2 regions of the Lysinibacillus sp. fls2-241-R2A-57 genome follow, and region 1 is predicted to be linked to the other one. Evidence: riboswitches for the same ligand, from Rfam matches in the RefSeq annotation. Region 1 holds a riboswitch; the other holds the start of a gene.
The links. Region 1 has a riboswitch for glycine ahead of gcvT (glycine cleavage system aminomethyltransferase GcvT). Riboswitches for the same ligand answer to the same signal wherever they lie in the genome.
Positions count from the first base shown of each region.

Region 2: another riboswitch for glycine. It lies ahead of QRN68_RS26870 (amino acid permease); the one in region 1 lies ahead of gcvT (glycine cleavage system aminomethyltransferase GcvT).

Region 1 is NZ_JARVRU010000101.1:7,773-19,484, forward strand. It holds gene QRN68_RS16825 (hypothetical protein) at 1-143, shown strand, start outside; gene comGF (competence type IV pilus minor pilin ComGF) at 136-561, shown strand; gene QRN68_RS16835 (hypothetical protein) at 539-739, shown strand; gene QRN68_RS16840 (shikimate kinase) at 759-1,274, shown strand; glycine riboswitch at 1,418-1,510, shown strand; gene gcvT (glycine cleavage system aminomethyltransferase GcvT) at 1,788-2,891, shown strand; gene gcvPA (aminomethyl-transferring glycine dehydrogenase subunit GcvPA) at 2,917-4,263, shown strand; gene gcvPB (aminomethyl-transferring glycine dehydrogenase subunit GcvPB) at 4,256-5,719, shown strand; gene QRN68_RS16860 (hypothetical protein) at 6,355-6,720, shown strand; gene QRN68_RS16865 (hypothetical protein) at 6,903-7,433, shown strand; gene QRN68_RS16870 (serine/threonine protein kinase) at 8,049-8,972, shown strand; gene QRN68_RS16875 (transcriptional regulator) at 9,459-11,627, shown strand.
Region 2 is NZ_JARVRU010000229.1:7,825-19,536, forward strand. It holds gene QRN68_RS26820 (DUF1385 domain-containing protein) at 1-572, shown strand, start outside; gene QRN68_RS26825 (ABC transporter permease) at 779-1,510, opposite strand; gene QRN68_RS26830 (ABC transporter ATP-binding protein) at 1,507-2,232, opposite strand; gene QRN68_RS26835 (DUF3021 domain-containing protein) at 2,222-2,689, opposite strand; gene QRN68_RS26840 (LytTR family DNA-binding domain-containing protein) at 2,700-3,140, opposite strand; partial or broken gene QRN68_RS26845 (vitamin B12-dependent ribonucleotide reductase) at 3,296-5,077, opposite strand; gene QRN68_RS26850 (LAGLIDADG family homing endonuclease) at 5,154-6,005, opposite strand; partial or broken gene QRN68_RS26855 (ribonucleotide reductase N-terminal alpha domain-containing protein) at 6,214-7,002, opposite strand; gene QRN68_RS26860 (lipoate--protein ligase family protein) at 7,204-8,034, opposite strand; gene QRN68_RS26865 (rhodanese-like domain-containing protein) at 8,419-8,805, shown strand; glycine riboswitch at 9,555-9,631, shown strand; gene QRN68_RS26870 (amino acid permease) at 9,793-11,142, shown strand; gene QRN68_RS26875 (DUF3221 domain-containing protein) at 11,290-11,649, shown strand.

The DNA.
Region 1 (11,712 bases):
TACAGCAAGCGGAAGGCTCTAAAATAATTGAAAATGTAGAATTTACTTGGGCTTTTGATGGACAAGGGGTATGTGTAAGCTTTCAAAATACAAGAGAATTACGTAAAAAATGTATCCAGCAGACAGGTGAAGTCGATGAATGAGCGGGGTTATACATTATTAGAAGCATTGTTTCAATTAGTTGTTTTTATGCTTGTTGCACATCTTGTTGTTTTCATTATGCTATGGTTCGCAGAAATGAAAGTAACGGTACTATCTGATGAACAATCGAAGTGGGAGCTATTTGTTTATGATTTGAATATGTATTTAGAGGATATTTCATCATTTACGATTCGAAAAGATCAAAAGAGAATAACCTTCCAAGCAGCAGATGCAACTCATAATATTGATTGTTATAGTAATATTATTCGCGATCAAGTGAAGGGTGGTCATGTGCCACTGCTAATTGGTATTAATAAATGCCAGTTCAAATATGAAAAAAATATGTTAACAGTAACTGTTGAACTTCCAAGTGGTATCCAAAAGGAGCGAACCTTCTATGTACCGGTTATTGAAAAATGACAGAGGGGCTATTTTTTTAATCGCAATTGCATTATTATTTTTTGTAACTACTTTTGTTCTTACGTATTGTGCGTCTTATGAAATTCAGTTTCGAACATATGAAGGGCTAGAAAAGATGAATGTTCGAGCTACGATAAATTTATTAGGACAAATTTTGTCAGACAGTGTAGAATCGTAGTTATAAGAAGGTGATTCGAATGCGAAAAATATATTTAGTTGGCTTTATGGGCTGCGGGAAAAGTGCGTTAGGAAGACGTTTAAGCTATTTACTAAAGATGCCATATTATGATATGGATCATGAAATAGTGAGACAGCAGGGCATGACCATTCCACAGATTTTTGAAAAATACGGCGAAGCACGTTTTCGAGAAATAGAAACAGAATTTTTGAAAAATTTCCGAGATGAAGCTTGTATTATTTCAACAGGTGGTGGAGTTGCGGTCAATGTTGAAAATCGAAAAATAATGAGACGCAGCGGACTCGTGTTTTTTTTAGATGCGACATTCGAAGATATTTACAAACGAATACAGCATGACTCAAACAGACCGATTGTACAAAGTTCAACAAAAGAGGAGCTTGAGAATCTGTATCATTACAGAAGAAAGTTCTATCGTGAGGCAGGACATATACAAGTGTTAACTGAAGGTAGAACAATCCGCCAAATTCTTGAGTATTTAGTATTCCAAGTTAAAAGGTTAAAAGGCGAACGATAATGTACGTTAATGATTTTAACGTTCGTGTTTTATTATAAAATAAAAAATGTTTGCCTTTTCAATGCAATTAATGTTAGGATATAGACAAATAAGTAACTTAATGTTCATTGAATACTAAATAGTACCAAGATTATCTTGGGCGGATGATTGTGCGGGGAGAGCACGTGTAGACGTCACCGAAGGAGCAAGTAGCAAAGTGTTATGAATCTCTCAGGTAAAAGGACTCGTACAAGACGCAACTCTGGAGAGAGCTGTAATACAACAGCCACCAAAGGGGAAAGCCGGCTGATTGGCATTGTAACAATGCGAGCCAGTCTGGTGTAACTTTCAGGTGCAAGGACAGAGAATCCCGAAAAGGGGTTCGTCTGTCTTTTTTTATGTCAGAATGTTTTGCCTAATTTTCTCTTATTTATTTGGATGAACAAGTAAGTGAAGCATGAACTGTACTAATATAAGAAAAACAGACGAACTACTACTAGTAAAAATGTAACTAACAATAAGGGGGCAAAAAGAATGGCGAACGAATTAAAACGTACACCTCTATTTGACGAATACGCAAAGTATGGTGGTAAAACAATTGACTTCGGTGGATGGGAATTACCAGTACAATTCTCTTCTATTAAAGAAGAACATGATGCAGTACGTAATCGTGCAGGTTTATTTGATGTATCACATATGGGTGAAATTTTAGTAACTGGCCCTGATTCTCTAAATTTTTTACAAAATCTTTTGACAAATGATATTTCAAAAATTGCAGTTGGTCAAGCGCAATATAATGCAATGTGCTATGAAGATGGCGGCGTTGTCGATGATTTATTAACGTATAAATTAGCAGATGATCATTATTTACTTTGTGTAAATGCGTCAAATATTGAAAAAGATTATGATTGGATGATGGAAAATCAACATCAATATGACGTGACGATCGACAACCAATCAGATGCTTATGCACAAATTGCCCTTCAAGGTCCATTAGCAGAAGAAGTTCTTCAATCATTAACAGCTACTGATTTAAGTGCCATTAAATACTTCCGTTTCCAAGCAGATGTTGAAGTTGCTGGTCATAAAGCATTAGTCTCTCGTAGTGGTTACACAGGAGAAGATGGTTTTGAATTATACGGATCCCTAGAAGATATTAAAGCTTTATGGGATAAAATCTTAGAAGCTGGAAAAGACAAAGGTGTTGTGCCAGCAGGTTTAGGCTGCCGTGATACACTTCGTTTTGAAGCAGGTTTGCCATTATACGGGCAAGAGCTATCAGCGACAATTTCACCTCTTGAGGCGGGTATTGGCTTTGCTGTGAAGTTAAATAAAGAGGGCTTTAATGGTCATGAGGCATTAGTGGCACAAAAAGAAAATGGGCTGTCACGTAAAATTGTGGGCATTGAAATGATCGATAAAGGAATTCCTCGACATGGCTATAAAGTGTTTAAGGATGGTAAGGAAATCGGTGAAGTGACAACAGGTACTCAGCTTCCTTCCTCAAAACGTAATGTTGGTAACGCATTAATTGACAGCCAATTCGCAACTATCGGAACTGAGTTGGAAATCGAAATTCGTGGTAAGCAATTAAAGGTAGTAACAGTTGAAACACCGTTTTACAAGCGTTCAAAATAATAGGTGAAAAGAGGGAGCTACATTTATGAAACATCGTTATTTACCAATGACGGAGCAAGATAAACAAGAAATGTTAGACGTAATTGGTGTATCTTCAGTTGATGAGTTATTTGGGGATATTCCAGAAAAAGTACGTTTTAAAGGTCTGTATGATATTAAAGAAGCAAAATCTGAATCAGCTTTATTAAAAGAATTATCAGCACTTGCTGCGAAAAATAAAGATACAAATGCTAACGCATCGTTTTTAGGTGCTGGTGTGTACAACCACTATAAACCAATTATCGTGGACCATGTTATTTCACGTTCAGAGTTTTACACAGCATACACTCCGTATCAACCAGAAATTTCACAAGGGGAATTACAAGCAATTTTTGAATTCCAAACGATGATTGCAGAGCTTACAGGTATGGATCTTGCAAACTCTTCTATGTATGATGGGGGAACAGCATTAGCTGAGGCAGGTATGCTTGCAGCTGGCCATACACGCCGTAAGAAAATTTTAGTATCTGAAGCGGTTCATCCTGAGTATCGCGATGTCGTTGCTACATATGCATACGGACAATCAATTGAAATTGTTACTGTTCCACATAAAGATGGTGTGACAGATGTAGAAGCATTAAAAGAACTAATCGATGACAATACGGCAGCTGTTATCGCACAATACCCTAACTTCTTTGGTCAAGTAGAGGACTTACAAGTAATTGGTGATATTGCACATGAGGCAAAAAGTTTATTTGTCGTATCTTCAAACCCACTTGCACTAGGAATTTTAACACCACCTGGTAAGCTAGGTGCTGATATTTGTGTAGGTGACGCACAAGTCTTCGGTATTTCTGAGGCATTTGGTGGTCCACACTGTGGTTTCTTTGCTGTAACAACTAAGCTTATGCGTAAAGTTCCAGGCCGTCTTGTTGGTGAAACAGTGGACGGAGAAGGTCGTCGTGGTTATGTTTTAACATTACAAGCACGTGAACAGCATATCCGTCGTGATAAAGCAACGTCTAATATTTGTTCTAACCAAGCACTTCTTGCACTTGCAGCTTCTGTTGCAATGACTGCTCTAGGTAAACAAGGCGTTCGTGAAATGGCTACGCAAAATATTGCGAAAACTCGCTATGCTAAAAATGCTTTTGAAGCGGCAGGCTTTACAGTAGCATTCCAAGGTGCACACTTTAATGAAATCGTTGTGAAAACAAATAAATGTGTGAAAGAAATTAATAAAGGCCTAATTGAAAAAGGTATTATCGGTGGTTATCCTTTAGGTCAAACATATGAATCTCTTAAAAATCACGTGCTAATCGCAGTAACAGAATTACGCACGAAGGAAGAAATTGATGCACTTGTTGCAGAAATGGGGGCTCTTAATGCATAACGAAAATCAATCACTCATTTTTGAAATTTCCAAAGAAGGTCGCGTAGGCTATAGTTTAGAAGCACTTGATGTACCAGAGGTTGACCTTGCAGATTTACTTCCGGCGAACTTAGTACGTACTGAAGAGGCGGAATTACCAGAGGTTTCTGAGCTTGATATTATGCGCCACTATACAGCACTTTCTCGTCGAAACCACGGTGTAGACTCAGGTTTCTACCCTCTTGGCTCTTGTACGATGAAATATAATCCAAAAATTAACGAGGCCGTTGCACGCATTTCAGGCTTTGCTAATGTTCACCCATTACAGGATGAATCAACAACTCAAGGTGCGATGGAGCTTCTTTACGATCTACAAACTTCATTAGTTGAAATTACAGGTATGGATGAAGTGACATTACAACCTGCAGCAGGTGCTCATGGTGAATGGACGGCATTAATGATGATCCGCGCATTCCATGAAGCAAATGGTGAAGGTCACCGTAATAAAGTTATTGTTCCTGACTCTGCTCACGGTACAAACCCAGCATCGGCAACAGTTGCAGGCTTTGAAACTATTACTGTTAAATCAGATGAAGCTGGTTTAGTAGATATTGAGGATTTACGCAAAGTAGTTGGACCTGATACAGCTGCATTGATGCTAACAAATCCAAATACACTTGGTCTATTTGAAGAAAATATTATCGAAATGGCAGAGCTAATTCACTCTGTTGGCGGTAAAGTATACTATGACGGTGCAAACTTAAACGCAGTTATGAGTAAAGCACGTCCTGGTGATATGGGCTTTGACTGCGTACACTTAAATCTACACAAAACATTTACAGGTCCTCACGGTGGCGGTGGCCCAGGTTCAGGTCCAGTAGGAGTAAAAGCTGATTTAATTCCATTCCTTCCAAAACCAGTTTTAGTAAGAACTGAAGAAGGAACATATCACTTCGATTACGAACGTCCACAATCAATCGGACGTGTTAAACCTTACTATGGTAACTTTGGTATTAACGTACGTGCATACACTTATATCCGTACAATGGGTCCAGACGGCTTAAAAGCTGTAACAGAATATGCAGTACTAAACGCAAACTATATGATGCGTCGCTTAGAGCCATTCTATGATCTACCATACAACCGTCATTGTAAGCATGAATTTGTGTTATCAGGTCGTCGTCAAAAGAAACTTGGCGTTCGTACTTTAGATATTGCAAAACGTCTGTTGGACTTTGGCTACCATCCACCAACAACTTACTTCCCATTAAATGTGGAAGAGGCGTTAATGATTGAACCAACAGAAACAGAATCAAAAGAAACTTTAGATGCATTCTGCGATGTGATGATTCAAATTGCAAAAGAAGCAGAAGAAAATCCATCAATCGTTCAAGAAGCACCACATACAACAGTCGTATCTCGCCTAGACGAAACACGTGCTGCTCGTACACCAGTGCTTCGCTACCAAAAAGCATAATTAACAGAAATAAAGCGTTCGATAAGTATTTAAATACTTGTTGGACGTCTTTTTTATCTTAGATGGATTTTAAATGGAACGGCGACGGATAGAAATATAGGAGCGACAGATAGAAAAAGGAAAGCGACGGATGCAATGTTTAAAAGTTAGGGGAGTTAGCGGAATGTAATAGGAAGCTCGACACTATGCCTCGCATAACTATTTAAAGAAAAGTTATTATTTGGTACTATTATATTAATTTGGGGATCAACGGCTCAGCGGACGCCCTCAGGAAGCTTTGCTCTGTGCGAAAGCGAAGCGTCAGCTAAAAAAGCGCCCAGTCGGAACGGAAATCAACCACACGTTATGGTGATGAGCCATTAATTTAGGTTCACGGTAAAATAATTGTGCTTATTTAGTGACTTATTGTACATGTATGCGAAAAATGTTATGGAAGGGAATATTGCCTAAAGATGCAAACAAGAAATTCCATTATTATACTCTGAAAAAAGAAGCAGTTTTAATATAATCAGAACTGTTTCATTCTTTCAAAGATTAGGAAGTGATATTTATTGTTCAATGACGAAATAAATAACGAATTTATGTTATTCAAAGAGGCGAATGAAGGGAACTTTACATGGTGGAGCTATGTAAATATGAAATCAGATATAAAAACTGCACTTGGGTTTGCGAAATATTTTTATCCCGAAATTCTTGAAGTGGAAGGATGTTTCTTATTAAAGGATAAGTATTCAGAAAAAAATTTTAATAGGTGGAAGACGGAGTGTAAAAATAATAAAGTTTATATAGAAAAAATGATGAACCTATATCAAGTTAGAGATTTTTTTCATATTAATGTTGATGAAGATGAGAACTTAGAGGAGCAAATACAGGCTTTAGGAGAAGTTCTTAAAAAATTTTGGTCACTTAGTTTTAAGGACAGATTTCCAAATCGGGATATTGTAGTAAGTCTGTTCAAGGAGGAGGATGGACACTTATTTATTACTGTATATGAAAGATGAGTTGCCCATCATATCACTTTCAAGTTATCTGAAAGAGGAAAGTGAAAGTATTAGTAGTTTTGTTCCACTCAAAAATAAAATAAATGATGACTTTCTTAAGGCTTATTCCAAATTGAACAAAGAGGCGGAATGAGTCTTTTTGTATTGATTTTAAAATATTTAAAACAAAGATAAAGTAGGTATTGAAGGAACGTGTTCGTAATGAAACAATTAATTTAGATGGAATCTTAAATACAGCTTTCAAATTAAGTGACAGGAGTGGTTTAGTTTTGAGATTAGTCAATACCTATCTATCTGAAGAAGAAATAACGAAACAAGAAATTGAAGTAATTTATAATTTATTTATGCCACAATATACTGAAGAAATTGAAATAAATAGCTATAAATTTGATGGCCGTAAGTATTATGAAACTGATTTTGATGTCATTGGTATAGAATTTCTCAAGGATAATATTTATAAAGAAATTGATAAGTTGATTAAAATTCACGAAAAAGCCATTCAGTCAATAAATCAAGATGTAGAGATAATTGTAGCTAATGATGATACAGACGTAGAAGTCCAAACGTTTGAAAATAATTGTAATGATATTTCTGGATTTGGATTGTTTATTACTAAGAAGAAAATTCATGAAATAGAACCCTACTATACTTCTGATACTTGCAATGCTTATTTGAATTTTAAAAATGTTAGTTTTGGTGTTATGTTCGAATAGTACTGAAACGATAAAAGTCATCTTGATATTTTAAAATTTGAGTTTTTAGTTGAAAAATAAAAAATACAAAAAGCACCTATTTGTTAGATTTCAATTGAAATTAAAGATTTTTTTCTTAGAAAAAAGATCAAACATTCATAAAGAGAAGAAGTTGCCAGATTCTTTCAGAATGCTCAAATTCTGTATCCCCCGGCATCTAAACGTAGAACCATAAAAAGATCACTATTTAATATAAAGGTATATATTGATACAATTACATAAATTGTATGTAAATAAAATAATGGCTCATCATCAAAAGTTGTGGATGACATTTTTTTAAATATATGCGCTGTATATTAGTTGATCTTCGTTCCGACTAGACGCCCCCAGGAAGCTTTGCTCTGTGCAAAAGCGTAGCGACAGCAACAACAAATGTTTTCAGTAGCGAAAGCAAAGCGGTAACTACAAATGTTTTCTGTGCGAAAGCGAAGCGTCAGCAACAAAGCGCCCAGTCGCAGCGGAAATCAACCACACGTTATGGTGATGAGCCAAAATAATAACAAATATTTTTACTTATTTTGTCACTAATTGTACATGATTTGCGAGGAGATGTTATGAAAGGGATGGTAGATTAAGATGCAAACGATTCAAGTTGAGTTGAGTTTACCAACAAAAAGTGTTTTGAACGATACATATAAAATTCAAAAAGTTATTGCTGCTAGTAAATTATCCATCGTCTATATTGCGGAAAATAACAATGATGGGGACAAGGTAATTATTAAAGAGTTTTTTCCAGACGATATCGCTTTACGGGATTTAGATAATAAAACTGTAGTTAACCGCATACCTTCAACGAAGCAGAAATTTAAAGATTTAAAAGAGATTTTTCTAAATGAAGCCTTCATTATGCAGCAAATAGATCATCGCAATATCGTCAAATATATCGAACATTTTGAGGAAAATGAATCGATTTATATCGTTATGGAATATTATGAAGGGATGTTGTTAGATCAGTATTTAAATAGGTATCAAATTCATGAAAGAGATCATGTATATTCGGATATATTTCTTCCTTTAATGAATGCTTTGCGTTATTTGCATAAAAAAGGCATACTCCATAGAGACATTAAACCAAGTAATATTATGATAGATTCAGAGGGTAATCCATATTTACTAGATTTTGGTTCAGCGATTTTTTATAAAACTACTGAAAATTATCAAATTTTTACAAGTCCAGGCTATTCTCCTCTTGAACAATATTCCTATAAGTCGGAGCAAGGTGTCTATACGGATATCTATAGTTTAGCTGCAACATTTTATTTTTCACTGACAAATGTAATTCCAATGGATATATCCCAGCGACTAATCGAGGATAGGATTGAGAATGTAAGGTTTTATAATAAAAAAGTGAGTATTCTGTTGTCACAAACTATTATGTGGGGGCTATCTGTGCATGCAAAAAGAAGATGTCCTTCACTTAAATATATGGAATTAATAATTTCTTTTGAACCTATTATCAACAGGATAAAGAACTATAATAAGGAAAATAATTCTAAATGACCAATCATTTTACAAAAATGATTCTATATTATCATTTTACAAAACTAAATAGGTGCTTACCGAACAGCTTATGGACTAGAAACAACAACGCCGTAAGCTGTTTTTTATATTAAAAAATGGAGAATAGCGCATCTTTTTTACATAAAATATCATAAATTTAACTTCATCTGAATTTTGCCAAATATGAAACAATATTCTTATTTTACATAATATTCTATTGAAATTATTGACAGTAAATTTAGATATTGTATATAGTTACTTTGTGATACATAAAGTCATCAGTGATGTTTAAGCATGTAGAATTAAGTATATTTATTACTAATCTTCGAAATAACTGAAGATTCCCTATGTTTATAGTTTTATAACTATTTTTCAAATATTGGGTTTTGGTGATTATTTATTTGATTCGCTACTCACTAATGATTATGCTTACTCGAAATTCGTTATAAAAAGGAGGGATGGCTGTATAATCATACGGCCGACTGAATGGAGATTATTAGTCAAACAAACAGAACCATGCTCTTTGAGGAAATTAATCCCGAAAAAATGGATTTAATTACGCTTGTTGGAGATGTAAAAGGGATTGACAGTCTTAGTGATGAAAAGATTAAAGAAATTAATCAATATCTACTTGTCAAAAGCTTCGACGAATTTTTAGATAAATTTTCTCCAACGGTTTATTCATTCTACAATGCTGCTAACCAAAAGGTAATGTACACACTTAAAAAACCTGAAGGCATTCAAGATGACTGTATTTCTGAAATAGCCATTGATCAAAATAATGATTTTTTAAAGATGCTATTTACCCTCATCGATACGAAAAGAAGTCAGGGCATTGCGAATGTAGATTTTAAATTTGAAAATCTGCTCGATATGATTTCTCCTAAAAAGGTTATGGATGACATTCGACAAGTCAGAAAAGAAATCCATTACTTATACGGTGAATATGACAAATTAGATGACGGTGATCCTAAAAAATTGGATACAGGGGACAAGCTTAACCTGATGTTCGAAGTTGCAAGTAGAAATTACAACAATGTCATGGCGATGCTTCCTCTAGCAATCGAAGATATTAAAACAAGACTATTGTTAGGTGCTAATCAGGATGAAGATGAATCCGAAAAATTACAAATTGGGACACTTTCTATTGGTGACAACGGTGAATTAAAAATCATTGAAGCACCACAAAATAATAGCTCTGAACTGATGGTTATTGAAGAAAATAGTAACTATGGTTTAAGCACAGTTTTTGAAGAGGACTACGAGGAGATTACAGAATCCCCATCCTCTTATGTCAAAGATTTAGTCGTAAGAACATTCTCTCCATTGCCAGCTGTAAAGGCTGAATTTGATGTAGAAACTGAGGTACAAAACTACAATACATACTTAGAATTCTATAAGAATGCTAAGGATGAATTTGTAAAAACAGTGAAACCATTAGTTGAAAAACTATTAGGCGTAAAAATGTACTTTGATCAGTATGCGACTAAAAACAAAGGTATGCAGCCTTCGTTACTTGTAACGAACACAAAGTTAGACATGCTCGTTAAAAGTAATAATATGCCAAGATTACGCACGTATTTAAATACTGTTAACTCGAAAAATGACTTTACAGATACAGTGTGGTACGGGATTGTCCCTGCTCTAGAACTAGAGGCATCTGGAAAAATGAAAGTTAGCAGATCTAGATTTAAAGGGAACGATAAAGTTGCTAAGCAAGAAGGTAATACAATGGAATCGTTATCTATACTTCTAGATACTGTGAAAGATTATAAGATACAAATTTTCTTCAATTTCATGGCAGAAGAAGAAACAACGTTCAATGGCATTGCAACAGCAGGTATTGATCGCCTTATCGATAAATGCTCATTGCTTGTTCGAAAAGATTATAGTGAGTTCGCGATACCATGTCTACCGAACTTCACCATTATTCCTAAAGATAAATCAGGTGTAATCATTGATACAAGAATGCAGACAACAGAAAATGGAGCACGTCTGTCTAAAGAAAAAGAAGATATCTTAAAGCTTTGGATAGAAGGCGTCTATGTTGGTGCTAGTTATGTAGCTGCAGGTATCGTCTCAGCTTATCAATGTCCAGAATATTTGAAAGAATCTTTCAGAAATGTTCAGAGAAATTACCCTGGTGTACGATTCGATATTGAAGCCGGTGATAACTCACTTAGAGCCGTTACTACAATGGCAAAAGAAATCTCAGGCTTTACTAATAATATTAAAGATGCTATTAACAGCAGAAGCTTTGGCTTTGTGTTCTCTTCGGAAAATGCTCAGCTTCAAGATAAAGATATTAAACGTATTACCGTGTATAAAGCAAGAAGCTTGGCGATGGAAGAAGACGGATTTGATTCAATCTACAAAACACAGGTTAGTACGTATATTGAGAGAATTCTACGATTCCAATCAGGTGACTTTAAGCACGAAAATATCGTTCGATTCTTTAGTAATAATCCAAGTAGTCAAAAAAGCAAATGGCTTAATGACAAAGGCTTTGTAAACTCCATTATTCACGATGGAGATGACATCGGCTACATTATCGATGAAAAAACAAGCACATGTCAGATTGACCTGATGTTTAACGGTAATGTGAAGAACCTTGAAGTGATGATTACAAAGGCATCAAGTGCCGTCAAGGCCTAACAAGTTTAAACAGACAATGAGCAACTTTTTAAGTAGGATGTTTAAGATTTATTCATAAATCTTTTAACATAAATACGAATCTACC
Region 2 (11,712 bases), on a different contig from region 1:
TAATTCCAGTATTTATTGCGGATTTTTTCTCTAGTTGGATAGAGAGTAAGACCGGTCAAATTTTACTTGAGAGTGGTATTAAGCTACTTTTATTACTAACCTATTTATATTTTATATCTTTAACACCTATTATTAAACGAGTATTCCAATATCATGGTGCAGAACATAAGGTTATAAATTGCTATGAGGCAGGAATGGAAATAACCGTGAAAAATGTACAAGCACAATCACGCTTACACTATCGATGCGGTAGTAGTTTTATGCTGTTCACTGTCTTTGTCGGCATGTTTTTATATTTCTTCGTGCCAACTGATCCACTATGGTTACGTCTTTTGGACCGTATTTTATTAATCCCAGTTGTTCTTGGTGTATCTTTTGAAGTACTTCAAGCGACAAATGCGTGTCGTAATATCCCTGTGTTACGATTCCTTGGCTATCCAGGTTTATGGCTACAATTACTGACAACACGTGAACCGAAAGATGACCAAGTGGAAGTAGCCATCGCATCTTTCAATATGCTGCTCCAAGTTGAGCAACAACCAGAAATCGCAGCTACTTTGAATCATGATTAACAATTATGCCGCGACCAAAATCGAAAAGAAGTAAAGGGACAAGTCCAACTGATGTATCATCTGTTTGGACCTGTCCCTTTTTAAGTTTAGAAAGAGGATTTTTTAATGAGTGTACAAATATTATTTGCTGTTTCATCACATTTATTCCTCTTTCTTGTGAATATATTTATGATGCCATGCCACATTAAATATGGATATGGCTAATTTCAATACTGGCCTCGCATCTTTCGTTGAAATAAAAAGGTGGCAATAACAAAAATAACAGTCGTATAACCTAAAACGATAGAGAGTGGTATGAAAACATCAGAATAAGCTCTACTTAGTGCTGCACGCGCTGCATGAACAGCATGGACAAACGGCAAAAATTGTGCAATAGATTGAAAAGTACCACCTACCATGTCAGGCTCAAACCACGTACCGCTAAACCATGTTGACAAGTTAACAAATATCGCAAAGATGCCCCCTACCTGCTTATCTGTAAAAATTGTTCCAAATAATAAACCTACCCCTATATACAATAAAGAAATTATAATAAGTACGCCTACCATTATTAGGACAGATATATTGAATGACAAACCTAAAAATAGAGCGGTAAACAAACAAAAAATAATTTGTAATAATGCAATTGGTAGCAACGGTAGGACATAACCTACAATATAATTACCCGCTGACATAGGAGAAGCAAAAATTCGCATTAAAAAGGATGTGCTTTTATCCTTACCTAGTAACATTCCAGAAAAAAGAGTAAGAAACGAAAAACTAAAAACAATAACACCGGGTGTTAGATTACTAATTTCAAATAATGCAAACGGCATATTTTTTTGCATGACTGAAAATAAGCCCATCATTAGAATTGGTAAGCCCATGCCAAAAATTAGTGTTAGTGGATCACGTATTATTTCCTTATGATTTCTTGTCGCAAATACACTTGCCTTCAAAGTGACTCCTCCTCTGTAAGCTCTAAAAACACTTCTTCTAAAGACTGTTTTTTTGTTTCATGCATTAATTGCTGGATTGTACCAAGAGCACGTAATTTCCCTCGATGCATTATAGCTACACGATCTGCAAGCATCTCTACCTCTTCTAAATAGTGAGTTGTTAAAACAATCGTTACCTCACTTTTTAACTGGCTCAGTATTTTCCATAAATCACGACGTGCACGTACATCCATTCCTAATGTTGGTTCATCTAGAAAAAGTATTTTAGGATTAGACATCATAGCCATCGCAACACTTAATCGACGCATATAACCGCCTGATAACGTTTTTGCTTTATTAGACTGTCGAGGAGTCAAGCCAAACAAAATCATCTGTGCATTCGCTCGTTCTTTTGCCTCTGTTTTTGAGCAACCATAAATCTGACCCATAAATAGCAAATTTTCTAATACGGTTAAATTAGGTGCAACAGCCGTTTCCTGCGGAGAAATATTTATTTTCTTTTTAGCAGCGACCTGGTGATGAACAATACTTTCCCCATCCAAAATGGCATCTCCATCTGTTGGTGTTAAAAGTCCACAAAGCATTTTAATCGTGGTCGTCTTGCCAGCTGCATTTTGACCGAGAAGTGCAAAAAACTCCCCCTTTTTTATACTTAAAGATAACTGATCCACTACCACAATTTCCTTATAACGCTTCGTTAAGCCCTTTATTTCAATTGTCATGAAAGTCACCTCTCTCTATTAGCATGGCATTAATCTGCTCAATATCGCGCTTTGAAAGCTTATATTGCAATAACCATGTCACGACATACGTTCCAAAGAAACTTGCGAGTACAGAAATAATATTGGTCATCGTTTTCGGCATCCATAAAATCATGACAATTGGTATCCATATAATGGCCGTTACAAAAAAGTGCACAATATATTGCTTCAACATACCCCATCTAGCAATTTCAAAAAATAGTGCAGCTAAGGCAAATGTGAGCCCGATCAAACCAGTCAACAACACTTGAGTCATAATTGCGATTGATTCACTTGTAAATAACGCTCGAAATTCAGGGACTACCCAAACGTAGCTTTCTTGTGCTATCCCAAGCGAGATAAAAAATTGCACAACTTGTCCAAGTATCGCACCAATGATAAATCCACCTAAAATCCGAATTAATAAGTCTTTTCGCACATCTTTCACCTCATATCCCTAATTGCTTCTTAATTTTTGCTACATAACGCCTTGACGCGTATGTTTTAATCCCACCTTTAAGCTCAACACCGATTGTCCCTGTTCTGCTAATATCCATATGTTTAATCATGTTGCGATTAACAATTTCGGCATTTGAAATACGTACAAACATCTGTGTATTTAGCTTTTCTTCAAGCTCATACAAGCGAAGTCGTACCGTGTAAATACCAACCACCGTTTGAACGAAAACCTTCTTTTGTTCCGTATAAATGCGCACAATGTCCCCACAGTTAATAAACTCGACACCTCTATCTGAGAAAACCGATAATGTATTGAGATCAGAGGAAACGATACTCTGCATGAGATACTCTATTTCATCGGTCATCTTATCTGTGTGAATAATCACTTTTGGCTCTTTGCATGTCGGGTCAATCGACAATTCTACCTTCATATCATCACAGTCCTTTCATTCGACTTCACTATAAAATTTTCAACTAATTATGTAAATGGATTTTGGACGACTGGTCGTTTACATGGGATAAGTGGTTTGGAAATTAAAAAAGTGCCTATCCGTCTTTATGACGAGATAGACACATTTTCATTATTTTATAGGCCACATTTTAACTGCGCAGCACAGTTTGTACATGTATTACAGCCACCAATTTCTTCAACAGTTCCTTTACGGCATACTGGGCAAGTATTACCTACATCTGAACCTATTACTGTTGTCGATTCTAAAGCTTGAATCGTATCTACTAACACAACAGGACGTTTTGTTGGCTCTTCTACTAATTCTTCTTCAAATGATAGTTGATCCATATCATTTTCTTCAGCTTTCAATGTAAGTACTTGTGAATCACGGCTACCATCTACATAAACCGTACCACCTTTAGCGCCACCGTTATATAAGCGCTCGTACACTTTTTCAACTTGTTGTACTGTATAACCTTTTGGTGCATTTACAGTTTTTGAAATGGATGAATCGATCCATTTTTGGATGATACATTGTACATCCGCGTGTGCCTCTGGTTTTAACTCCATCGCTGTAACGAACCATTCAGGAAGGTCATTTTCATTTACTTCCGGATGACGTTCTAAAAATTCTTGAACGATTTCTGCTTTTACTTCAATGAATTTACCTAATCGACCAGAACGGTAATATGTGAATGAGAAATATGGCTCAAGACCAGTTGCTACGCCGACCATCGTACCTGTAGAACCAGTTGGAGCTACTGTCAGTAAATGCGAGTTACGGATACCTGTTGCTAAAATTTGCTCCTTAATGTGAGCAGGCATTTTTTGCATAAAGCCTGTTTCAGTAAATGCTTTACGTAAACGTGCAGTCTCTTCCTCTGTTGCTCCCACTAGGAACGGGAAGCTGCCACGCTCTTTTCCAAGCTCTGTTGAAGCCTCATACGCAGTCTCAGCAATCGTTTTAAAGATTTCATCAACTAACTCATTACCTGCTTCAGAACCATATTCTTTCTCACAATAAATAAGTAAATCTGCTAGACCCATTACGCCTAAGCCAACACGACGCTCACCAAGAGCTTGTACACGGTTTTCTTCTAAGAAGTATGGTGTAGCATCAATAACATTATCTTGCATACGAACACCAACACGAACTGTTTCACGTAGTGCTTCGTAATCAACTGTTTGATTTTCTTTATTTGCAAACTGTGCTAAATTCACAGCTGCTAAGTTACACACAGAATATGGTGCAAGTGGTTGTTCCCCACATGGATTTGTCGCTACAACACTTTGACCATAAGCTTTTGCGTTTGTCATGTCATTAGCGTTGTCGATGAAGAAAATACCTGGCTCTGCAGAGTACGTTGCACAAACGTTGATTAAATTCCATAATTCCTTCGCTTTAATCGTGCGGTATGTGCGTACTTTATAGCCCATTTTCTCCCATTCGCGCACATCGCCAACTTTATGCCACTCACTGTTGTAAATAGTCATTTCTTCTTTTGTATATTCTTCAACAGCTGGGAAACGAAGCTCGAATTCAGCGTCATTTTCAACTGCTTCCATAAATTCTTTTGTTAATGTTACAGAAATATTGGCACCAGTTAAAAACTCTGGATTGTGAACAGTGTAAGTACCACCATCACGTAGTTTGTTTTCCGCTTCACGAATAATTGCCGTATCAAAACCGCCTAAGCCTTCGATACTTTTATAGTTAACAATACCTTGATACATAGCTTCCTCTTGAGATGAAAGAGGCTTAAAGTTTAACTTTTCTTTTGCTAGACGAATAATTGATTCATCTGTTGTATTTTCGATTAGGTATCGCAAAATACGTGGATTTTGCATTTTCGAAATAATAAATTCCACGATATCAGGATGCCAATCTGCCAGCATAATCATTTGTGCCCCACGCTTTTTGTTACAAAAAAGTATTTTGAAATACTTTTCCGATGTGGTCATTTCTGCCACATTCTTATGCTTTCACATAAGATCAGACTATATCATCAAAGAAGGATTTGATTTTTTCATATTTTCTATTGAGTCGTATGGAACCATGTTCGTATAACTTACTAACAATCTTTAACACATCATCTTTTCGATTAATGCATAAGTCAACGCATCCTTGTTTTGGGTAAACTTTATGGACTGTTAAAGCTAGTTGTTGATTATGCAAAAATCGAAGCAAAGATAAAAGCATTTGGCGATTACCCGTAAAACCTATTCTCCCACGCTTGGAGAAATGACCATCTGCATCAAAAAAACCTCTTAAATAGGTCCATTGCAAATCCTCATTTTTAAAATCAATCCAACTTTCAAAGCCTGTTTTTCGAGGTTTAATTCCCAACCTCATTAAATCATTGCACATTTCTGTTGAATTAATGATTAAAGAGTATTTGTTTTGTTCATTTGGTGCACCGCGTGGACGGAATTTAATCGCTTCTTGCATAGACAATTCTTTTGCGATATCTTCAAGCAATTGCCGGTCCTGCTCAGCAAGTGATAAAACAAGACGTTTCGATTTACCACGGTCATATATAGTACCATCACCTGTAATATAACCTACTAAATACGCCTTATTTGCTGAATCGATATTTTTAAAGTAGTTTTCATCATAATGATACTTCTTATTTTTCAGCTTTCCCGCTTGACCAGGCTCTCTCGCTTTAAAAAGCTCTAGCTCTTTATTCCATCTAAAGATTGTTCCTCTACCTATGTTAAGTGTTTTTGCAATATCAACTTGGCTCATTCCATTTTCATGCAACTCAATAATTCTTTTAATCAATCGTTCTTTGTCTCGCGCCTCGTAAGGACGTCTCTGTACATTACGATTTACTTCTTCCATGCTCCCACCTCCGATGTGGTCCAAAGTTTAGGAAGGTTCAATAGTCGTTGAACGTTCAACTACGTTTCCATAGATGCTTCGCTGCTGATTGCCCAATCTTTTCTTTTTTCAAGCATTCACGCCTAACTTCACAGTTTACGTTGTAGCAAGAAAAGCTCTAAGGGTGTTCCAGCAATTCACGAGATTTTAATCCCGCCGTTTTCGGTTAACGGGATCCACCTTGTTCGACAAGATGAGTCAGCTTCGCAATATCATCTAACCATGATACAGAACCAGATGATTTACCATTCACTCCACGTGCTAAAGTGTTACGTGGACGCAATGTTGAACCATTTGTCCCTACACCACCACCGCGGCTCATAATTTCCATTACTTGCTTACGGTGATCACTTATTCCTTCACGTGAATCTGCTACAAATGGCATTACGTAACAGTTGAAGAAAGTTACATCTGTTTCAGAACCAGCTCCGTAAATAACTCGTCCAGCTGGAATGAATTTCAATGATACTAGCTGCTCATAAAACTTCTCAAACCATTCTTGGCGTTTCTCTGGTGTTTTTTCAACAGCAGCAAGCCCTGTTGCATTTCGTTTTGCAATTTGTTCATAAAAAATTTCAAGAGGCTTTTCTAGCACGTCAATCGAACGCGTAATCACACCCGTTTCTTGCTCTTTCGGATCATCCAAAACACTACGATAATCTTCCTCAATCAAAATATCTGCTGTTTTTGTAGACATGTCAAGCTTTTGGATTGTCCCTAAACCACGCGCAGGGAATTTTGGATCTGCCTTCACTGTTAATACGACGAAATCACCGGCTTTTAACGTTTTCTTCTCCGTATCCTTAAACGAGTAGCGATCGATCATCACCAGTCTTGATACACCTTTATGCGTAATATGCATATCAGGTGTTACAGGATGAACCTGTGAAAATTGTTCAATATCTTTGTTTAACTGTTCAAATTTGTTTACTTCGGGTTGATGATTTGTGAGTACCATCGTTTTGCCTCCCTTTTTTCTGCATTACATAATAAATACACAATATCATGTGTCGCGAAACACTACATATTGTGTAATACTTTCTAAAAAAGATACTATATATAGTTTTTTAATTCAACTCTTGCAATTTCGAATAGAATCCGTAATGCTCGTCCTCACAAGGTTTGAACGATAAAAAAAATATTTTTCTTATACCATTTTTTATTTTTTGAAGTTCCAATCATCACATGCATATTTTTTCTCTTCAAGTGCATGCACATATTCTAATTGCTCCTCAGAAAGTGTAAATGGTTTTAAATCAATTTGCAACGATTTTGCAAAACCATCTCTAAAAGCAGTCACACATTGTTCAATAGTCACTGGTTCTTTAACAAGATTATTGATAGCAACCGCTTTCTCTGGCATCTTTCTACGCATACGTGCCTTCGCCTCTTCACTTGAAAAATTGAAGACAGATAATAATTTTTCTTGATCTAAATCAAGTAAAATAGCTCCGTGCTGTAAAATAACACCTTTTTGACGAGTTTGTGCACTACCCGCTACTTTTTTACCTTCTACGACAAGTTCATACCAGCTTGGCGCATCAAAGCAAACTGCACTTTTAGGTTTCTTTAAGTCCGCTCTTTGTTCTTCTGTATTAGGCACACTAAAATAAGCATCCATACCTAAATTATGAAAACCTTGCAATATCCCTTCACTTAACACTCTATACGCCTCTGTCACTGATTCAGGCATATCTGGATAGCTTTCTGAAACAATGACACTATATGTCAATTCATGTTCATGTAAAACGGCTCTACCACCTGTTGGACGACGCACAAAGCCTAGCCCTTGTTCTCGCACCGCTTCTAGATTGATGTCTCTTTTTGCTTGTTGAAAATAGCCAATCGAAAGAGTTGCTGGCTCCCACTCATAAAAACGAATAACCGGTGGAATTAAACCTTCACTGTGCCAATCAAGTAATGCTTCATCTAATGCCATATTAAAAGAAGGACTACATTTCCCTGAATTTAGAAAATACCAAGTTGTCATATATTCATCTCCTACAAATAATCAATTATGCATCGGGTCCGGATTCAGCTTTGTGCTTGCACAAAGAACTCCTTTCCGAATTCGTGATATCCACCAGAGGCTTTAACTTGTTTTAGCGGATTTTGGACACCCGCTGAAATAAGTTAAATATAACTTTTGTGAAAGTGTACAAATATCAAAATTTTAACACTTTACGTTTAGTTTTATCCTTTAATGAAGTAATCATCCACTCCAAAAATGTAGTGGAATGATTTTGTGACCTTTCACTAATAACATCCAATAGATTAATTCTAGCCACAATCTAATTAATTTTATCAAACTCATTGGACTATCGCTAGCGCATCTTTTATAATAATAAAGAAGATAGAAAGGGGTAAGAAAATTTTGGACATACTTATCACACTCGGTATAATGTTAGTAGTCGTAATTGCATATATCGGCATTAATTCTATGCGACTCAAAAAAGCCGTAACTAACCTAACACAAGAACAATTTATTGAAGGCTATCGTAAAGCACAACTTATCGACGTACGTGAGCAAAAAGAATTTGAAGCTGGTCACATTCTTGGTGCACGTAATGTTCCTTCAACTGCACTACGTCAACGTTACAAAGAAATTCGCCCAGATTTACCAGTATATTTATACTGTCAAAATACAGGCCGTAGCTCACGAGCTGCTTTATATCTTAAAAAGCGTGGCTACAACCAAATTCACCAACTTCAAGGCGGCTTCCGTACTTGGACAGGTAAAATAAAGTCCAAAAAACAATAATGAAACAAAATAGATAAGACATTAGCGACTTATATAAATAAATTCACTCTTTGAAACTAAGTAAATTTATATATATTTACCTATATCGCTTTGTTTTACACAAAAAAGAACCATCTCAAATGACTATGAGATGGTTTCTTTTTTCGCAAAAAATTCTGAGTTTCTACTATATTATATTTATTGTGCAACGTCTAACAAGTTTTTTCATGCTAAATCGTGCATTGGACAAAATAAGGAAAAGCCACGCGAGGCAATATTCTGCTCGTTTTCATTGGGGATTCTTTAGTCTATGAAGCGGCTGGACAAAGTGAGGAAAACATTCAGCCAGAACGAAAATCAACCTTACGTCATGGTGACAGCCTCACTTTATACTAAATATTAAACATAATCCACAGATTACTTTGAGGATTTATCGAAACAAAATCGCTCTTTATCGAAACTATTTGAACTTTTATCGAAACAAAATCTCATTTTATCGAAACTTTTTGGGCTTTTATCGAAAAACAAGCTCTTTCTATCAAAGAAATCAACCACACGTTATGGTGAAGGGCCCATATTAACATATGTCTAAAAATACTATTTTTCGTTAACTATTTAGCTAGACAAACCTTAATCTTCTTTTTTTCAGAAAATAGCTAAAATTTAACCTTGAATAATTATGTAAGCACTGATAGGATGTATAATATCTTAAAATAATGTCATCAAGACAATACAATACAAGCTATGAATGCTATGGATCACACTATAGCAGGAGCAGTTCTGGAGAGAACGCATTTTGCGTCGCCGAAGGGTTCACTATCTCAGGCAAAAGGACAGAGGAGTAATATCAACTTTCATCATGAAAGCTATACCACATGAATGTTTATTTTTTCACATCCAACATTCGCAATTGGTATTTGTTATTCTGACGTTTACGAGACTAGTGTCAATACTAGTCTCTTTTTATTTTCCAGTCATAATTTTTATGCATCTTTGAGGAGGATTAACGTGGAACAACATCAATTAAAACGTGAATTAAAAAATCGTCATGTGCAGCTCATTGCTATTGGCGGAACAATCGGTACCGGTTTATTTTTAGGTTCAGGTAAAGCGATTGCTTTAGCAGGACCTTCCATCATCTTAGCCTATTTAATCGTCGGAACTGCCCTATTTTTTGTGATGCGCGCATTAGGTGAACTATTATTATCGAATGCAGGCTATACATCATTTACTGATTTTGCATCAGAATACATAGGTCCTTGGGCAGGTTACGTCACTGGCTGGACATACTGGTTCTGCTGGATCATGACCGCTATGGCAGATATTATTGCTGTCGGTGTTTATGCACAATATTGGTTTGATATACCTCAATGGGTACCGGCAATCGGTTGTTTAGTACTGTTATTAATATTGAATTTATTAACTGTAAAACTATTCGGTGAGCTAGAATTTTGGTTTGCCCTTATAAAGGTCATCACAATTGTTGCGCTGATCGTTATTGGACTAATCATGTTATTTACAGGCTTTCAAACAAGTTCTGGCACAGTTTCAGTTGAAAATCTTTGGGCACATGGCGGAATTTTCCCGAATGGTCTATACGGCTTCCTAATGGCCTTCCAAATGGTTGTTTTCGCATTTGTTGGTGTCGAATTAGTAGGTGTTTCTGCTGCAGAAACGACAGATCCTCAAAAAAATATTCCTTCTGCCATTAATAAAATTCCATTACGTATTTTATTATTTTACGTAGGAGCATTATTTGTTATTTTATGCATTAATCCTTGGTATGAAATGTCTGCCTCAAGCAGTCCATTTGTACAAGTGTTTACGCTAGCTGGCATCCCAATTGCTGCAGGGATCATTAATTTTGTCGTTCTCACATCTGCTGCTTCAGCGGGTAATAGTGGTTTATTCTCTACAAGCCGAATGCTTTATAATCTCGGAAACAATAAGCAAGCTTCGCCATCATTTGCCAAGCTCAATAAAAACAGTGTACCAAGTAACGCACTTGTTATTTCAGCAATAGTTGTATCAGCAGGAGCATTACTAAGTAAACTAATGCCTGAAACCGCCTTTAGTGTTGTTACAACGATAAGTGCTATTTGCTTTATTTGGGTGTGGAGTATTATATTAATTTCTCATATTATTTATAAACGTAAAAATCGTGTGCTTCATGAAGCATCGATTTTCAAAGCACCTTTTACTCCGTTCGTGAACTATTTAGTACTTGCCTTTTTCGTATTTCTATTAGTAGTGATGTTCATTTCAGAGGAAACACGCACGGCATTACTGTTAACACCAATTTGGTTTATCATACTAATGATAATTTATAAAATGAAAAGAAAGAAACCAATACGTTAAGATGAATTGTCCTGGATAGTGTCACTTGAAAGAAAGTGAAGCTATTCAGGGCTTTTTATTCCCAATTAACGATATAATAAATATATTGATTTTAAATCAGGAGGGAGTTTTATTAAAAATAAAATTGCTATTTCTATTTCCCTATTGTTGACGGCTATCTTGATTGTATTATTAATGTTGTTTAATAATATCAACAACAATAATACAGCCATTAGATTAGTAGAAGGATTTGTCTTAACAAAACAAGATAATAAAGGGTTACAAATTTTAATTAGCGAAAATTCACCAGAAAAACAGGAGAATTTAGACGCTGATACGATAAATGAATTAGCCACTAAAGATGACACGATGATGTGGGTTCCGGTGGACGAATCTATCTACAATCAAATTCATTTAGGAGATAAACTAATTATTGAATATGATGGTTTTTTATTTGAATCATTGCCACCTATTATAGGGAATGTAATTTCTTTAAAAATTGTAACTGAAAATAAAAAGAAACAATAAAAAAGCTACCTGTTCAAGCATCAGGTAGCTATCTTTATTGTGAAAAGTGAATAGACAAAATAT